DNA from 4 places in the Cytobacillus sp. IB215316 genome. Region 1 is predicted to be linked to each of the others. Evidence: predicted binding sites of a transcription regulator. Region 1 holds the regulator's gene; each other region holds the start of a gene.
What was found. Region 1 encodes Rex, which represses fermentation and respiration genes when NADH is low (regulators of the CRP and FNR family bind a similar motif). Its sites were predicted from a motif close to TTGTGAAATATTTCACAA; they were not measured.
Positions count from the first base shown of each region.

Region 2: the regulator Rex is predicted to act here: its motif matches at 2,300-2,317, upstream of hcp (hydroxylamine reductase).
Region 3: the regulator Rex is predicted to act here: its motif matches at 2,207-2,224, upstream of pflB (formate C-acetyltransferase).
Region 4: the regulator Rex is predicted to act here: its motif matches at 2,559-2,576, upstream of SLH48_RS14840 (4Fe-4S dicluster domain-containing protein).

Region 1 covers NZ_JAXBMC010000024.1:25,208-29,960, reverse strand. The annotation lists gene SLH48_RS21115 (ABC-F family ATP-binding cassette domain-containing protein) at 1-1,814, opposite strand, end outside; gene moaC (cyclic pyranopterin monophosphate synthase MoaC) at 2,401-2,886, shown strand; gene SLH48_RS21105 (redox-sensing transcriptional repressor Rex) at 2,919-3,557, shown strand; gene SLH48_RS21100 (twin-arginine translocase TatA/TatE family subunit) at 3,662-3,832, shown strand; gene tatC (twin-arginine translocase subunit TatC) at 3,850-4,602, shown strand.
Region 2 covers NZ_JAXBMC010000017.1:1,072-5,824, forward strand. The annotation lists gene SLH48_RS19070 (YppG family protein) at 1-195, shown strand, start outside; gene SLH48_RS19075 (hypothetical protein) at 342-584, opposite strand; gene SLH48_RS19080 (sigma-G-dependent sporulation-specific acid-soluble spore protein CsgA) at 621-872, opposite strand; gene SLH48_RS19085 (hypothetical protein) at 890-1,072, opposite strand; gene SLH48_RS19090 (hypothetical protein) at 1,354-1,503, shown strand; gene SLH48_RS19095 (Hsp20/alpha crystallin family protein) at 1,691-2,158, opposite strand; gene hcp (hydroxylamine reductase) at 2,381-3,676, shown strand; gene SLH48_RS19105 (Crp/Fnr family transcriptional regulator) at 3,945-4,637, opposite strand.
Region 3 covers NZ_JAXBMC010000002.1:600,931-605,683, forward strand. The annotation lists gene pflB (formate C-acetyltransferase) at 1-2,148, opposite strand, end outside; gene SLH48_RS07090 (YjcZ family sporulation protein) at 2,515-2,745, shown strand; gene purU (formyltetrahydrofolate deformylase) at 2,840-3,739, opposite strand; gene SLH48_RS07100 (GNAT family N-acetyltransferase) at 4,172-4,666, opposite strand.
Region 4 covers NZ_JAXBMC010000009.1:114,327-119,079, reverse strand. The annotation lists gene adhP (alcohol dehydrogenase AdhP) at 1-462, shown strand, start outside; gene SLH48_RS14850 (bifunctional 5,10-methylenetetrahydrofolate dehydrogenase/5,10-methenyltetrahydrofolate cyclohydrolase) at 687-1,526, opposite strand; ZMP/ZTP riboswitch at 1,705-1,788, opposite strand; gene SLH48_RS14845 (YueH family protein) at 2,040-2,279, opposite strand; gene SLH48_RS14840 (4Fe-4S dicluster domain-containing protein) at 2,663-3,250, shown strand; gene napA (nitrate reductase catalytic subunit NapA) at 3,297-4,753, shown strand, end outside.

The sequences.
Region 1 (4,753 bases):
AATAGAGTTTCATTTTCATCTATTTTTTCTTCGAGTTTTGATATCTCCATTTCTAGTTCTTCAATTTTTCTTTTTCTCTGACGTTGTAATTTCTTCATTTCCTTGTCTTGTTCATAAGTCAGCTTCGTCTGCGTTTTATCTTCCTTGATTGAAGGATTGACCACTTTTTGTTCATTTAACAGCTTGATTTCTTCAATCTCTGCTTTCTTTGATATGAAATAATCATAGTCTCCCAAATATTCAGTAATACCGTTTGGAGCAAGCTCATACACTTTCGTCGCTAGTCGGTTTATAAAATAGCGGTCGTGGGAGACGAATAGAATTGTACCAGGATAGTCAATCAATGCATTTTCAAGAACTTCTTTACTATCCAAGTCTAAATGGTTCGTAGGCTCGTCCAAAATTAACAGATTAGCTTTTTGTAACATAAGCTTTGCTAACGCAAGTCGTGCCTTTTGGCCGCCACTAAGTGTTGATACCGGCTTTAACACATCATCACCTGAAAATAAAAAGTTGCCTAACACTGTCCTTATATCCTTCTCCGATTTTGATGGATACTCATCCCACAGCTCATTAAGAACACTTTTATTAGAACTAAGATTTGCTTGTTCTTGGTCATAGTAGCCAACTTTAACATTTGAACCAAAGGAAAATTCTCCTTGTAGGGCTTGTATCTTATTAATCGCTGCCTTGAGTAAGGTTGATTTCCCAATACCATTTGGACCTACCAAAGCTACACTGTCACTTTTCATGATTTGAAAATTGATATGTTGGATAATAGGCTTGTTGTTTTCATATGAAACTGAAATATCATTGGCTTTCAAAACTTCATTTCCACTTTGACGTTCGATGTCGAAGTGGAACGAAGCTGATTTTTCATCTCCAGCAGGCTTCTCTAGAACTGTCATTTTTTCTAGTTGTTTTCTTCTACTCTGTGCTCGCTTTGTTGTTGAAGCTCGTGCTAAGTTTCGTTGAACGAAATCCTTAAGCTTAGCAATTTCACCTTGCTGCTTTTCATAAAGCTTTAAATCGTGTTCATAATTTTCTGCTTTCTTCTTTAAATAATCACTATAATTACCAATGAATTTTGCTGAATTAGTTCGAGAAATTTCGTATACTTGTGTAACGACTTTATCAAGGAAATAACGGTCATGAGATACGATGAGAATAGCTCCTGGATAGCCGAGTAAATATTGCTCTAACCAAGTGAGTGTATCAATGTCAAGGTGGTTAGTCGGCTCATCTAGTATTAATAAATTAGGCTTTGATAATAATAGCTTCCCTAAAGCAAGCCTCGTTTTTTGACCACCACTTAATGATGATATAGGTGTCGAATAATTGAAGCTTGAAAACTGGAGTCCATGTAGAACAGCTCGTACATCAGCTTCATATTGATAGCCACCTTGTTCTTTATATTGAATTTGCAAATGATCATACTCTTTTAATAGTTTGTCGTAATCTGCCTTGTTTGACATTAGGCTTTGATTGGACATTTTCTCTTCCAGTTCACGTAATTCTATCTCCATTTTTTTTAACGGTTCAAACACGGTTAACATTTCTTCCCAAATAGATAAGTCTGAATCTAAGCCACTATGTTGTGCTAAATATCCAATAGAAATGTCTTTCGGTTTCATGACGCTTCCGCTATCATGAGACATATAACCTGCTATTATTTTCAATAAAGTTGATTTTCCAGCGCCGTTACGGCCAACGACAGCAATCCTATCTTTCAATTGTACTTCTAGCTTTATATTCGATAAAATAAGATCAGATCCAAAATATTTTGTGAGCTGATTCACTTGTAACACTATCATGTTAGTTCACCTCTGTTATAATAGTTTTAGTGTATCTTAAAATGTATGAAATGAGCAATATTCTTTCACTGGATTCCAATGTTTACTTATCAAAGGCTTGTGAAATGCATATTTTTAATAATAGTTTAGCTTATTTTGTATGCGCTTTCTTACTGGAGTCATATTAAACTTAGGTTGTAGACGTTATAGGCTCTTTTCGTAAACTTTGTTGCTATTGTGAATAATTTAGGACAGCAAAAAATGAACTTATGCAATTGACCTCATTTATAATGAGAAAAGGTGCCTACAACCGCTAAGTTTATACGTATTTATTTCTTAGAACGAAAAGCAACAATTAATGCGAAAACAGCAGCCATGTACTGAGACACAAATACGAATTATTATATCGTTTGTTGCAGCTTCTCATCATTAAAACTATGACAAAGGGCTAAATTATTCGTTACAATTCACCATTTATGAAAAAAGCCATGTACTCAAAAGGTGATAGAAATGACCTTGGATGTACATATAGTTTTCACGCCTTGTTAAAGTAACGACAGGATTGTAAAAATAGTGTAGTATAGTCATATTGAGAGGTGAAAAGCAAGTGTCTTCATTTACACATTTTAATGATCAAGGTAGAGCAAAGATGGTTGATATTTCTGAAAAGGGCGAAACATTAAGAACTGCTATAGCGAGATCAAGTATCTCAGTTAATCAAAAAATTTATGAACAGATTATTCATTCAAAAATAAAAAAAGGGGATGTGTTAGCTGTAGCTCAAGTGGCTGGTATTATGGCTGCAAAAAAAACAGCAGATATTATCCCAATGTGTCACCCAATTAGTTTAAAGGGTGTCGATATCACGTTTACATGGGAAGAAGAAAAGCAATTATACAAGCTTATTATTATCGTAGAAGTTAAAACTAAAGGTAGTACAGGTGTTGAAATGGAAGCTCTAACTGCTGCTAGTACGTGTGCCCTAACTGTTTATGATATGTGTAAAGCAGTTGATAAAGGTATGGTTATTGGTCCAACTTATTTATTAGAGAAGACTGGTGGAAAGAACGGAGACTTTATTAGAGAGCAGTGAATGAATAGCTGTTTGAATGTGGGGGAATAGAAGTGAATAACGAACAAACAAAAATTCCACAAGCTACTGCAAAACGTTTACCATTGTATTATCGTTTCATAAAAAATCTTCATGCTGCAGGTAAGCAGCGCGTATCTTCTGCTGAATTAAGCGAGGCTGTAAAAGTAGATTCTGCAACAATACGTAGAGATTTTTCGTATTTTGGTGCTTTAGGTAAAAAAGGATATGGTTATAATGTTAATTACTTATTAACGTTTTTTCGACAAACACTAGATCAAGATGAACTAACAAAAGTGGTGTTAATCGGGGTTGGGAATTTAGGTACTGCATTTTTAAATTACAACTTTATTAAAAATAATAATATGAAAATTGAACTTGCATTTGATGTTGATGAGCAAAAAATTGGCACTACAGTTGGAGATGTTCCTATTTATCATATGGATGACTTAGAAAAATATATTACCAAGGATGTAAGTGTCGCCATCTTAACTGTACCTGCACCAGTTGCGCAAGGGATGACTGACCGTTTAGTAGAAACAGGTATTAAGGGTATTTTGAATTTTACGCCAGCTCGAATTAATGTACCTGACCATATTAGGATTCATCACATTGATTTAGCAGTTGAATTACAATCTTTAGTTTATTTCCTTAAAAACTACCCAACTGAATAGTAGCTATATTGGCATTATGGTCGTTTACATGATCACGGAGTTATAAAAACAATATATGCTTTATAATGATAGATCAGGAAAATTATTTGTAATTTATGATGGAGGTGAGACCAATTAACATAGGAATTGGAAGTCTTATATTAATTTTAGTGATCGCACTCGTTATCTTTGGTCCAAATAAGCTTCCTCAATTAGGAAAAGCTGCTGGAGAAACACTTAGAGAATTTAAGAGAGCGGCACAAGATATTGCAAATGAAAATAATAAAAAGAAGTAACATTAGGATGAGAAAGTATGAATGATAGTAAAGAAATGTCTGTATACGATCATATAGGAGAGCTAAGGAAGCGTCTAATTATCGCAGCCGTTTTCTTTGTTATGGCTACAATTGGAAGCTTTTTTTTGGCTGAGCCAATCATTGTCTATTTACAACAGGCTGATGAAGCAAAAGAGCTGACGATGAATGCATTTTCCTTAACTGATCCAATAAAAATTTATATGCAATTTGCTTTTATTATAGCTTTTGTAATTACTGCACCAGTTATTTTATACCAGCTTTGGGCGTTTATTAGCCCAGGCTTATATGAAAAAGAACGGAAAATCACTTTAAGTTATATACCAATATCAGTGTTACTATTTTTAGGTGGGGTTTCATTTTCCTATTTTATTCTATTTCCATTTGTTATTGAGTTTATGACGAGGATATCTGAACGCCTAACGGTTAATCAAGTTATTGGGATAAATGAATATTTCCAATTTCTATTCAAAATCACTATTCCATTTGGAATATTGTTTCAGCTTCCTGTCGTTGTGATGTTTTTAACTAGACTTGGCATAGTCTCGCCTATGTTTTTAGCGAAAATAAGAAAATACGCATATTTTGTTTTACTAGTTATAGCAGCATTTATTACGCCACCAGAGCTCATTTCACATCTGATGGTGACGATACCTTTATTTATTCTATATGAAATAAGTATCTTTATCTCAAAAATAACCTTTCGCAAAGTGGAAAAACTAGAACAGGAACTCATGGCTGAAAATGAGTAACAACCAAACCATAAATCATAATAAAGGTAATCAAAGTGAGTTTTTACAAATTGTAGAGGCTCACTTTTTTTATAGTAAATCTAGCAGGTGTCATGTGAATATATTAAATATAAAGGTCGTATGATTAACTAATATTTAAGCTTTGAATAAA
Region 2 (4,753 bases), on a different contig from region 1:
CCAACACCATACCCATTACAACAACCTAATATGCAGCAACCTCAGCCTGGTTTCGGATCTATCATGAATCATTTCAAAAAAGATGACGGTTCTTATGACTATAGTAAGATGATGAATACAGCAGGACAAATGATGGGGGCGATGAATCAGTTTAATTCTGCTTTTAAAGGTTTTTCATCATTAATAAATCTATGACCATCTTTGCCGCATAGAAATGTTCCGAACGTAGTTTGAACCTTGAGAAAATGGTTAACTGCTAATTGATAGGATGACTCTTTGTTAAATGGGCAGAAGCTATATTGGTTCGGGGAATTTCTGCCCTGTAAGTCATCCTCTCTGCTCTAATGTTTTTCTAATTCAACTCTTTCACGTCTACAATGTAAAGCATAGTTAGCTGCTTCTAGATTTGAAATGGCTAGTGAATTTTCCATGCTGTGAAAATCGCCATTTTGAAATGCTTTAAGCTTATTGATTAAGATAGGAAGAACGTCTTCTACTTGACAACCGTTTATCCCATTCTTATCGATAGCACCATCTTGAAATTTAATATTAATAAAATTATCATTGTTACGTGTCAGCTTCATCACCCCATGACCTTTATTATTGACTACTCATTATTACTAATACAGTAACTCATAAACCTCATTCAATTGCTCTACACGTTTGAAATCTTGTTCATCTAAAGCATATATTATTTCATCAGGTAAAACCTCATCTAAAAATGATATTTCTTCTTCATTTAATTCTTTAACAAAATCCCCTTCACTGCGATACGTTTTTGCAAGAAGTTTTTCATATATTTGTTCCGATATATTGTGTTTATCTAAATAGTTTGATAATGTTTCTTGTAAATATCTTAATGTCTTATCCATAATGTTTGACACACCTTTTATGTTTTATCAAAATACTCCGTAAACTCTTCAACATCTTTCACATTTTCATTATAATAGGGATTTTCCTCAACACTCGTTTCAGGATCAAGATTTGTCTTGATTACTAATCTTGGCTCTTCTGATGGGTCTAGATGAGTTTCAGTTTGTATATGTTCTGGATTTTCATTCTTTTTATTCACTACATCCACCTCCTACATATAACTTGCTTTTAATTTTTAAAAATATGTAATTTATAGTATGAAATATGAGGTGTATAATCTTTTTTCATGCGTCACAGACTATGTATTGGAGCAAAGGTCATGTCAATCCGTTGCTCCAAATGAATTGAAAAAGGAGGAGCATAGGTGACAAAGAAGCAAAATAAACCACAAAAAACAAACATGGAATTTGGAAACCAATTTACACAAAAACGTCCTAAAAAGGAAATGAATAATAAAAACGATAACTAGGAGGAATATGAATGACTAATCAAAACAATAACCGAAAGAGACAAAATAAATATCCGAACAATAGGAATGAGACTGAATTTGCTAATGAGCAGTCCATTCAACATGATTCAACTCCAGAAAATAATCCGAAATACGGAAGTGAATCTCACAAAAATTCCTAATGGAATACATAAAAAGCAGCGAATGAATATTTTCTTCGCTGCTTTTTTATATAGTATTGATTTTTTCACTTCTTCTTTGATATACATACACTAGCGTTCGTGGAACTTTATCTACTCTTAGAATTATTGAGTTGTATTTATACTCATCATTCTGTTTAATAGCAAGAAGGTTTACGAAAGAGCTGTTCTATTCCTGAATGGATATCCGCTTGCGTTGTTGGCGTGGAATACGTATATCTAGTAGGCCGTCCCTAAATGTTGCCGTTACGTTTTGCTCTGGGATTTTGTAGGGAACGTGAACGGTTCTTGAAGCCTGTTGGAATGTATGCATTTTTTGGAATGTTTGTTGTTTATCATTTGACTCTTCAATTATTTCGCTGTTATTAAGTGAGATCGTTACATAATGTTCGAAGAATTCAAGGCTTATTTGCTCTCGCTTAACACCAGGTAATTCTGCATTAATAACATACTCTTTATCTGTTTCAAATGTTCGTATAGGTATTTGTTGAATGAAGAGGGGCTCTCTAAGTAGGTCATCAAGAGACTCAAATATCCGTTTAAAAGGATTTTCACTAATGAATTCATTCATCGATTTGATTAAGCCATTGAATTCGTTCTCTAGATTTTTAGATAATTTATTATTGTCTGAACTCACAACTTTCACCTCAATTAAAAAAGTTTATTCGCTATAACTTATGCGCTTCGTTCGGAAAGGGCACAAAAAAACACACAAAGTATCTCATGTCATGTAATGAAAAAATGGTATAAATGTGAACATTTTGTAAATTATGCAAAAAAGTGATTAACATCACAATTGATAGTATGCGAAAGATGTATGCTAAAACATGAAAATTCCGTTTTTAAAGGGGAGATAGACATGTTTTGTTATCAATGTGAACAAACTCCATCAGGAGGGTGTAAAGTGGTTGGTGTATGTGGAAAGGATGAAACGATCGCAAGCTTACAAGATACAATCGTATTTGGTTTAAAGGGCATAGCTGCATACCGGACACATGCTAATCAACTTGGATATACCGATCCATTTGTTGATGCAACGACTCATGAAGCACTTTATATGACGTTAACGAATTCAAATTTTAATGTTGAAGAACATATTGATATGGCAATGAAGGTAGGGCAAGCAGCAGTTCGTATCATGGACGTACTTGATAAAGCTCATACTGAACGTTTAGGTATACCCCAGCCAATAACAGTTTCTCAAAATAAAATTGAAGGAAAGTGTATCGTAGTAACTGGTCATAATTTATTTGCTTTGCAAGAGTTGCTTGAGCAAACAAAAGGGAAAGGGATAAACATTTATACTCACTCAGAAATGCTCCCTGCACATGGTTATCCAGAATTAAAAAAATATCAGCATTTAAAAGGGAATATAGGAAAAGCATGGTATGATCAACGTAGATTATTTGAAAAGTTTCCTGGTGCTATTTTAGCAACCACAAACTGTGTAATGCCGATTAAGGGTACGTATGCAGATCGAATGTATTCATATGAAGTAGCTGGCTTGGAAAATGTTCAAAAAATAGAGAATGATGATTTCACTCCTTTAATAAATAGAGCACTCCAATTACCAGATGCAAACATTGAATCAGAACAAACATTAGTAACCGGCTTCCATCATGAAACAGTATTAGGCTTGGCACCTGAAGTTATCCAAGCAGTTAAGGATGGCAAAATTAAAAGGTTTTTTGTTATAGCTGGATGCGATGCTCCAGGAAAAGGTGGAGAGTACTACCGAGAGCTAGCTACATCTTTGCCACCAGAAACAGTTATCTTAACTACATCTTGTGGGAAGTTTCGTTTTAATGATGTAGACTATGGCACGGTACCAGGGACAGAAATTCCTCGCTATATTGATTTAGGTCAATGTAATAATTCAGGCTCAACGGTAAAAATAGCACTTGCTTTAGCTGATGCTTTTCAATGTGAAGTAAATGATTTACCAATCAGTATTGTTCTTTCTTGGTTCGAACAAAAAGCCGTAGCAATTTTACTTGGTTTATTTAGTTTAGGCATTAAAGATATTCGCATTGGGCCTAAGCCACCAGAGTTTATTTCTGAGGGAGTCCTGAACGTTTTACAAGAAACATTCAACCTCCAATTAATTGATAATGCGCAGGACGATATGGAACAAATGTTATCCTTAACCATTTAGTTCACTAAGGTAAGTTTGTTTTTTCGGATGACCAATTTACACTCACTCTGAGTAATAACAGTTTGGGAACATGAAAAATGAGTTGCTGCTCTAGCAACTCATCTTTTTGGTTGTCTTTGCATTAATTGTTGTTTTCGTAAAAGAGCTAAATTTGTATATAACCTGCGATTCGGATGTTTTTCTATCTTCAAAGTTTTGGACTTCATATAGAACTTTACCTTATTGTCCATTTCGTAATCGCTTTTAAAAAGAGCTTTTAGCCTTTAACTCACAAGATTTCTGATTCGAACTTGCTTACATCAATAACAAGGTTGCCATCGCAATTCACTGTAATATATCCTTGTTTTTTAAGCTTTGTGATCGTTCTACTTATTGTTTCCCTAGTCGTACCAATCATATTAGCTAGTTCCTTATTGGTGAATTGGGTCGACAGCACTCTAGTATGGTTATCAACTTCCGTTCCGTGAGTTTCTGAAAGTCTTAATAACAGCTTAACGATTTGTTCATATGTATTATTTAAAATTTGTTCTTCAAGTCTCTTTTGTAAATCTATAATTTTTTCACCCATCACTCTAAATAGTTTAATACAAACTTCTGGATGTTGTAAAAGTAATTGTTCAAAATTAGAGATAGAAATTGCTACAACAGCAGTACTTTCGACAGCGAATGACGAAGCTGGATAATTGCCTTTTCTAAAAAAACCTACGTGTGGAAACATATCTCCATCACTTAATACAGATACAATCTGTTCTTTCCCTTGAATATCATTTTTATATATCTTTACCTTACCAGTATGTATAAAATACACATAATCTAACGGGTCTTCATGCATGAAAATATGAGTCCCTTTTTGGTACGTTCTGGTGATTGCAATATTTACAATTTCCTTTAATTCAGTATTTATAAGTTCTTTAAATAAAGGTACATTTCTTAAAACGTCTTCAATAGTTTGTTTATTCATTTGTTTCCACTCCACAGTATTTTCATTATATTTATTTTAACAGATTTTATAATTTGGCGACTAAAAACTTTCATTGCGAACGTTTATTCGTTACAATAAAATAGATGTGATATTTA
Region 3 (4,753 bases), on a different contig from region 1:
TTGTGGATATTTTTCTGGATGCTCCATTGCATCTAGTAATTGCTCTCTTTCAAATACATTTACATTAATATGATGTCCCTCTTGTCTCATATAACCATCTAAAATCGAAACAAGGTTTCTTATTCTCGTGTCAGCTTCTTTTCCGAGAGATTTTGGAACCATTGAAAAAGTACAGGAGATTCCATCTAAACAGTCATCGTAAGGAAGCTTAGCTACTGAATTCAGCGAAGCTAATGCACCTTTTTTATCACGTCCATGTAAAGGGTTTGCTCCTGGTGCAAATGGTTCACCAGCTTTTCTACCATCAGGAGTTGTACCTGTTTTTTTACCATACACCACATTTGATGTGATCGTTAAAATAGATTGAGTAGGCAGTGAATTTCGATAAGTCGGGTGCTGGCGTAACTTATTCATGAAATTCTCAACTAACTCTGTTGCAATTGAATCAACTCGATCATCATCGTTTCCGAACTGAGGGTAGTCACCTTCGATTTCAAAATCTACAGCGATTCCATATTCATTTCTAATTGGACGCACTTTTGCATACTTAATGGCACTTAATGAATCTGCTACAACAGACAACCCAGCAATACCACATGCCATCGTTCGTAATATTTCTTCATCATGTAGAGCCATTTCAATCCGTTCGTATGAATATTTATCATGCATATAGTGAATTACATTTAATGTATTCATGTATAATTTTGCAAGCCAATCTAGCATCTTATCATATTTTTCAAACACTTCGTCATAATGTAGAATATCTGCTTTGATCGGTTCAAAGTTAGGTCCCACTTGCACTCCTAACTTTTCATCAATCCCACCATTGATTGCATATAATAAAGCTTTCGCTAAATTCGCACGAGCCCCAAAAAATTGCATTTGCTTACCGATTTTCATGGCAGACACACAGCATGCAATCCCATAGTCATCACCATATTCTTCACGCATTAGATCATCATTTTCGTATTGAATGGAGCTTGTTTTAATAGACATTTTTGAGCAATAACGCTTGAAATGTTCCGGTAGCTCTGTCGACCATAATACTGTTAAATTCGGCTCAGGAGCTGGTCCTAAATTATCTAACGTATGCAGAAACCTAAATGATGTTTTCGACACAAGGGGACGTCCATCTAAACCCATGCCACCAATTGATTCTGTGACCCACGTTGGATCACCGCTAAATAATTCGTTGTAATCTGGCGTACGTAAAAATTGAACCATCCTTAGCTTCATAACAAAATGGTCAACTGTCTCTTGTATCTCTGACTCAGTCATCGTTCCATTATTCAATTCTCTTTCAAAATAAATATCTAAGAATGTTGAGACGCGCCCTAGACTCATAGCAGCACCATTTTGTTCTTTTATCGCAGCAAGATAGGCAAAATACAACCATTGAATTGCTTCGCGTGCATTTTTGGCAGGCTTAGAAATGTCAAATCCGTAAGAAGCTGCCATATCCTTCAGTTCTTGTAATGCCCTAAACTGTTCAGAAATTTCTTCACGATCACGAATCACTGCGTCACTCATCATATCATTTTCAAGTTTGGCATGGGCTTTTCTTTTTTCATCCATTAATCGATCTACACCGTATAAAGCTACTCGACGGTAGTCACCGATAATTCGCCCTCTCCCATATGCATCAGGTAGTCCAGTAATGATCCCAGCTTTTCTAGCCTTTCTCATTTCAGGAGTATACACATCAAATACTCCTTGGTTATGGGTTTTGCGGTACTCAGTAAAAATTTTCTCTACTTCTGGTTCAAGCGTAAATCCATATGCGTTACATGCATCCTTCACCATTCGAATACCACCGAATGGTTGTATAGAGCGCTTTAGCGGTGCATCAGTTTGCAAACCAACAACACTTTCTAAATCTTTATTTATATATCCTGGCCTATGAGAAGTAATGGTAGATACTGTTTTAGTATCAACATCCAGTACACCACCATTTTTTCGTTCTTTTTTCGTTAACTCTAAAACTTCTTCCCATAAGCTAGATGTTTTTGCTGTTGGAAGAGCAAGAAAATCTTCATTACCTGTATATGGTGTCACATTATTTTGAATAAAGTCTCTTACATCAATGGCATGCATCCAAGTTCCTTCGTTAAAATTCTCCCATGCAGTTTCTTTTATCATTGTGCTCATTTTGTCCATGTTAACTTCCTCCATTATTATCATTAAATTTTCATTAAAGCGATTTCATTTGTGAATTGTTTCACAACTCAGAGTAAGAAAATAAGAATTAATTGTTTATTTATTACCAATTATACTATTAATATGGTGTATATAACGGATCGTTATTGACGACATTGTGAATTTTTTCACGGATTAATTGTATTGACATGGAAGAAATTAGAGGTTGTAGCAGTTACATAATTCGACTTAATACTATATAAATATTCAACATGTTGTAATGAAGGATCATCAATAAAATATAAATAATCTGTATTCTTATAGACAATTTGCCCATTCTTTCATACACATATATGGAGAAGAAAGGGAGGTTAGTTTATGCATAATTATGGGGGAGCTCAAGGATATACTGGATACAACTACGGGGCTGTACCTGATGTTAGACACTCTGCCTACAGATACGGCTACGAGAGAGGTTGTACAAATTCTGCACCCTGTTACAATCAACCTGTCCTTGTTGGTGACTCAGTGGGTACTGGGTTTGCGTTAATTCTTGTGTTATTTATACTACTGGTTGTCATACTTGCAACAGTAGTTAAAGCTATTTAACAACATTTTGAGGAGAGGTGCTGATTCTCACCTCTCTCTATAATAACAACCTTAACATTCATATATAGTCAACTACGTTAACTACTACAAAATTTTAAAATACAATGGTTTTGTTTTTGTAAACAATCACTCGATCTTCTAGGTGCCATTTAACTGCTAGAGCAAGAACACTTCTTTCAATAGAACTGCCTATTTTCTTCAAGGACTCAACATTATCACGGTGGTTAACTCTCATAATATCTTGCTCGATGATCGGTCCTTCATCAAGGTCATTCGTAACATAGTGGGATGTAGCTCCAATGAGCTTTACACCTCTTTGGTATGCTCTGTCATACGGTCTTGCTCCGACAAATGCTGGTAAGAACGAATGATGGATGTTAATGATTTGATTAGGATATGATTCAACAAATTCTGATGTCAATATTTGCATATATCTAGCTAATATTATCAGATCTACCTCATACTCTTTTAACAATTGAAGCTGAGTACTTTCTACCTCTTTCCTATTGTCTTTACTTGCAGGGATATAATAGAAAGGTATATCTAAAGATTCGACTATTTCCCTTGCATCTTCATGATTACTAATGACTAACGCAATATTCGTCATCAAATCTCTATTTTGCCATTCCCATAAAAGTTCCTGCAGACAATGAAGCTCCTTAGAAACGAAAATGGCTGTTTTCTTTAATTCATGAACGAATGTAAGTTGCCACTCCATGGAAAATTGATCAGCAATGCTTTGGAACTGCTTTTTCATAACACTCCCTTTATGTAGCAAGTCTGGACATTCAAATTCAATTCTAATAAAAAAGACGCCACCTTCTGGATTTGTTGAGTATTGACTTGATTCAATAATGTTTGCACCATGGTTAAACAAAAACTTTGAAACTGCCGCCACGATTCCTTGCTTGTCTGCACAACTAATTAAAAGTCTGCCACGGTTCTGTTGTTTTTCACTATATTGATTGAGCGTATCCTGTATCGAATTGTTCATACACTTTCTCCTTTATAAAAATTTATGTACTATACATGCCTAATTATTTTTAATATATTCTCATAATTCAATAAAGAATACAATGATAGTTCATAAACTTTTTTAAGGATTACAAAATACCCTAGCTAAAATAGACATATACAATTGTTATGAATTTACGGTACATAAAACTACTCATAGATTCTTGTTGAGTTTGTATTGACTTCCTTATACGAAAGACATTAATGAATACGAAACAGCATTAGAAATGAAATGTATGATGATTTATAGATAACCCCTGACAAAAAGCATAAAAGCCACGATTGAGCAATAAACTCAACAATGGCTTTACTTATATTTTATTATATCTACTTATTTGCTCAGTAATACAAATTATGAATTATTGTTGTTAATATTAATAGATAAGTTCATGTAAAGGATAGCATCTATGTGTTATAGTAACTTGTACATATAATATTCGTTCATAGGTTGACCATTTATGATTAATGAATTCACTTTTTCACCCTCAATAACAAATCCCATTTTTTTATATAAGTTAAATGCCTTTATATTGTCTTTTACAACTGTGAGTTCCAGCCTAGATATTCCTTTATCTTTAGCCCAATCGAATACACTATTAAATAGACTTGATGCTATGCCTCGTCCTTGAAAATCATCAAGTACACCTAAAACAAGATATGCGGAATGTTTCTTTCGTTTAACTTTACCTCCAAATGCACTCATAAATCCTACTAATTTATGCTCTACTTCTGCTACTAGGAATAAAGAGTTCTTTTCAGCTATAATATTTTCTATAAACTTTCTTTGTTGTTCAAGTGTGGTCGCTTTTTCCCCAGGTTCATATAACATAAATCCTGATTCATCAATTCGCTTACTTAGTTCTAAAAAGCTTTCTGCGTCTCTTACTTCAATTGGTCTGATATTCATCTTAACTCCCCTTATATCCCATAGAAAATTCAAATCTATTTTTGTTTATACTTATTCTTTTAGGAATGATATCACATTCTTTTCAAT
Region 4 (4,753 bases), on a different contig from region 1:
GCTAAAGCAATGGGATTCAAAGTAGTGGCTGTAGATACATTTAGTGAAAAATTAGATCTTGCTAAAGAGCTTGGAGCAGATGATACGGTTAACCCACTTGATGAAGATTCTGCAGAATACATCCAAAGGGAGTTCGGTGGCGTTCAAGCATCGGTTTGTACAGCAGTTTCAAAAAAAGCATTTGATGAAGCTTATCGTGCAGTAAAACGCGGTGGAAAATGTGTTGCAGTTGGACTACCTCCTGAAATGATTGAAATACCAATATTTGATACAGTTTTAAATGCTGTTAGTGTAGTAGGATCGATTGTTGGGACTAGAAAGGACTTACAAGAGGCTTTACAATTTGCTGCAGATGGAAAAGTGAAAACAACGGTCACGAAAGCTAAGTTAGAAGATATTAACGAAATATTTGCTGATCTTGAAGCGGGCAAAATTAACGGACGAGTTGTTATGGAAATATAAAAAGGCTCTTTTAGTAAACTTTTTATTTGTTGCTATTGTTATCCAATTAGTACCAAAAAAAGTGGTTCAACATGGTTAGTCATTGTTGTACAAAAGAAAAGATGCCACGAACTCTAGTTGAGTACGTGTTTGGTTCTTAGTACGAAAAGCAACAATTAATGCGAAAATAGCCTATAAGTAGAAGAAAGCTCAAAAGCAAAAATTGCTTTTGAGCTTTACTATATTTATAAGGTTGCTTCAGCTGCATCAACGGTATGTTTTAATAACATTGAAATAGTTACAGGTCCAACGCCTCCTGGAACTGGTGTGATTGCACTAGCATATTGTAAACAGCTATCATAATCTGCATCACCAACATTTCCTTTGTTGTAACCCGCATCAAGCACGACAGCACCTTCTTTAAGCCATTCGCCTTTAATAAAATTAGGTTTGCCAACTGCAGCAACGACAATATCTGCTTGTTTAATAATATCTGCTAAATTTTGTGTTTTTGAATGACATGTCGTTACAGTCGCATTCCTGTTGAGCAGCATCATTGACACTGGTTTTCCTAATATAGGGCTTCGTCCAACAACAACGGCATGTTTACCTTCAATTGGCAAGGAATAAAAATCAATAATTTCTAAAATAGCTGCAGGTGTACAAGAAGGATATTTTCCAAAGCCAAACGATGTTTGTCCAAAACCGAGACTAGTAACACCATCTACATCTTTTTCAATATCAATTGCTTCAAAGGCAGCCCGTTCATCTATTTGGCTTGGCACTGGGTGCTGCAATAAGATGCCATGTGTAGAAGGATCATTATTAAGCTCCTGAATGATTTGTAATAGTTCTTCAGTTTGAGTTTCTTTTGGTAGATGAATGCGTTTTGAGAAAATGCCTAACCGGTCGCACGCATTCCCTTTCATTTTTACATAAGTGGCAGAAGAAGGATCATCTCCAACTAAAATTGTAGCTAAACAAGGAATAACGCCTCGCTCTTTTAATGCAGATACACGCATTGTTAAGCTGTCTTTTACAGAATTGGCAACCTTAGTTCCATCTAAAATCAATTTTTCTTCCAACTTTATCCCTCCTATATTATATACAAAGAGGCTGGAGAAAACGTAATAGTGCTTAATAGTCTAATATTTTCATGTATTCCTGTTTATTAAGAAAAGCCTAATTTGTTTTAATGTATGGTTCCTACATTCATATCAATAAAAACTCTTAGACTAAATTTGGCACATACGCTGATCCAGATGCCTCTGCCCAGACGACACGGCAATTTCTTTTACAGCTCCCTCGTGGTTCATTCCACAATTGTCGTCAGTAACTGTAAAGAATAACGGCTCTTTTTTCGTAAACTTTGTTGCTAATGTAAAAACAGTATGCTGAGGATATCATGCAGCTTTCAAGTAATTAATTAAATGAATAGGCTCCATGTACGCTCGTTAATATACTGTATTTTCTTTGTACAAGAAGCAACAGTCAATGCAAGATATGATAGACCATGTTCATTGTATAATAAATCACGAACAATATCTACAAAATCATATCCTAATGTTCAGTTTTTTTATGTGTAAATCAAATTAATGTCACATTTCACGAACCCACTGTGATATTTTGTTGGTCAAGTCTTGAGAAGTGTCTGCATTTGTATGGGATTTGAGTGAAGAATTAAGTATGCTTTTAAGCGTTTCAGCGTCCAGTTCATAATCAACTTTGAAAGACCACTCAATAATGGGAATGGCGATAATAGTATACTCTTCTTTTTTATTTTCGTATAAGTATATTTTTTCTTGTTGGTTATTGATTATAGCTTTGCGAATTTTCATCTTCATCATCCTTATTATCTATAATGTATGTTTTAGTAAATAGTAGCCTGCTCTGTACAAATCTGTTGTTGCTATCATTATGCACAACGGAAGCAGCTCTTCTATACATTTATTTTTGATGAATTTCTATGATTTGTAAAGTCTGTATTAATGAATTTCATAAAAAACGAAATAAATGAATGCGTTTTCAATTATGTGAATAGGTGTGGCAGTTTTGTGAAATAAATGTGAAGTTTTATTTTGAAATTGTCAAAAAGTATCTTGTAGTGATGTTAATTAATGTGAGATTTATCACATTTTTCAATTATTTAAAATGGTACTTTTATTATGATAGTAATGTTTTTAAGATCTTTGCTCAAGGAGGGGGGATCATTCTGAAAGGTATGAATCTGCTAAAAACATTAATAGGTGGTCTAGCTGCTTACGAATTACTTTCACTTATGAAAGGTGGAAACAAAACTGTTCTTCGTCCTCCTGGAGCAGCTGAAGAAGATGAATTTTTAGCACTATGTGTACGTTGTGGAAAGTGTAATCAAGCATGTCCGTATGACAGCATTAAGATGGGTACTGAGGCGCATGGTTTCGGCTTAGGTACACCATTTATTGAAGCTAGAGAAAATCCTTGTAGATTATGTGAAGATTTCCCTTGTGTTGAGGTTTGTCCTACAACTGCCTTATCTGGAATTAACCAAGTTGAAGACGTTCAAATGGGAACAGCAATCATTGATCCCGAGCATTGTATCGCTTATGAGGGGATGCGTTGTGAAGTATGTTATCGCGAATGTCCGCTTATTGATGAAGCGATTAAATTAGATATTTACCTAAAACCCGGTGACGATATTCATGCAGTGTTCGCCCCAATCATTGATGTCGATAAATGTGTAGGATGTGGGATTTGTGAACAAAGATGTGTTGTTGACAATCCTGTTGCAATTCGTGTGAAGCCACGAGAAGTAAGAGGATTGTTTTAGCTTTTATAAAAAGAAACAGAATTTGTAATGGGGGAGGAGTTATTTAATGGAGTTAACACGCAGATCTTTATTAAAAGCAACTGCAGTTTCCGCAACATTAGCAGTTGCAGGCTGTAAAAAGGATGAAGCGACAACACCAGTAGAACCACAAAATGATCCTGTCGTACAGGAAATGGATAACGTTGAACCTGATGAATGGAAATCAACGGTATGTCGCTTCTGTGGGACTGGTTGTGGAGTACTCGTTGGTGTAAAAGATGGTAAAGTTGTTGCCACAAAAGGTGATCCTGACAACCGTTCGAGTCGTGGCTTAAATTGTATTAAAGGGTATTACGTAGGAAAGATTCTTTTTGGCAAAGATCGCTTAACGAAGCCATTAATTAGAGAAGACAAAAGTAAAAAAGGGACGATGGAAGGTTTTCGAGAGGCATCTTGGGAAGAAGCTTTAGATTTAGTTGCAAATAAATTAAAAGAGAATCACGCTAAAGACCCTAAATCTATTGCCTTTTGGGGATCAGGTCAACAGACGATCACTGAAGGGTATGCATCAGTGAAGTTATGGAAAATAGGATTGTTAAATAATAATATTGATCCAAATGCACGTCTTTGTATGGCAAGTGCAGTTGCTGGATTTATGAAGACATTCCAATCAGATGAACCAATGGGATCTTATCGTGATTTAGATGAAGCTGATGTTTTTGTCACATGGGGAGCAAATATGGCAGAGATGCACCCAGTTCTATATTCACGTCTAACTGCAAGAAAATTAAGTGGTACGAATGTCAAACATTATGACTTAACAACGAGACCATCCCGTACTTCTGAAACTGCGGAATCCGTACTTGTCTTTAGACCGCAAACGGATTTAGCTATTGCGAATGCTATCGCCAACTATCTCATAGTCAATGATGCGTATGACAAGAAGTTTGTTGAAGAACATTGTCAGTTCAAAGCAGGTACCGAAAACCTTGGTCATACATTCGATGACAATTATGAAGCTACAGAGGTTGGAAAGGTTGCAGGGAAAGACTGGAATATAACATTTGAAGAATATAAACAAATGGTGAGTGAATACACGCTTGAAAAGGCCGCAGAATTATCTGGTGTTCCAGCTGAACAGATTGAAGAATTAGCAAAAGAGTTCGCTGATCCGAATAAAAAAATCATGTCACTTTGGACGATGGGAATGAACCAGCATACAAGAGGGACTTGGATTAACAATTTAGTATACAACCTTCACCTTATGACTGGTAAAATAAGTAAACCTGGTAACGGCCCATTTTCATTAACGGGCCAACCAAGTGCGTGTGGGACAGCTCGAGAGGTTGGTGTATTTGCACATCGTCTACCAGCTGACTTAGAGGTGAAAAAACCGGAACATAGACAATTTAGTGAATTGATTTGGAATCTTCCAAAAGGATACTTAGATCCGATTGAAACACCAGGATATCATACGGTCAAAATGTTCCGAGAATTGGGTAACGGAAATGTTAAGTTTATGTG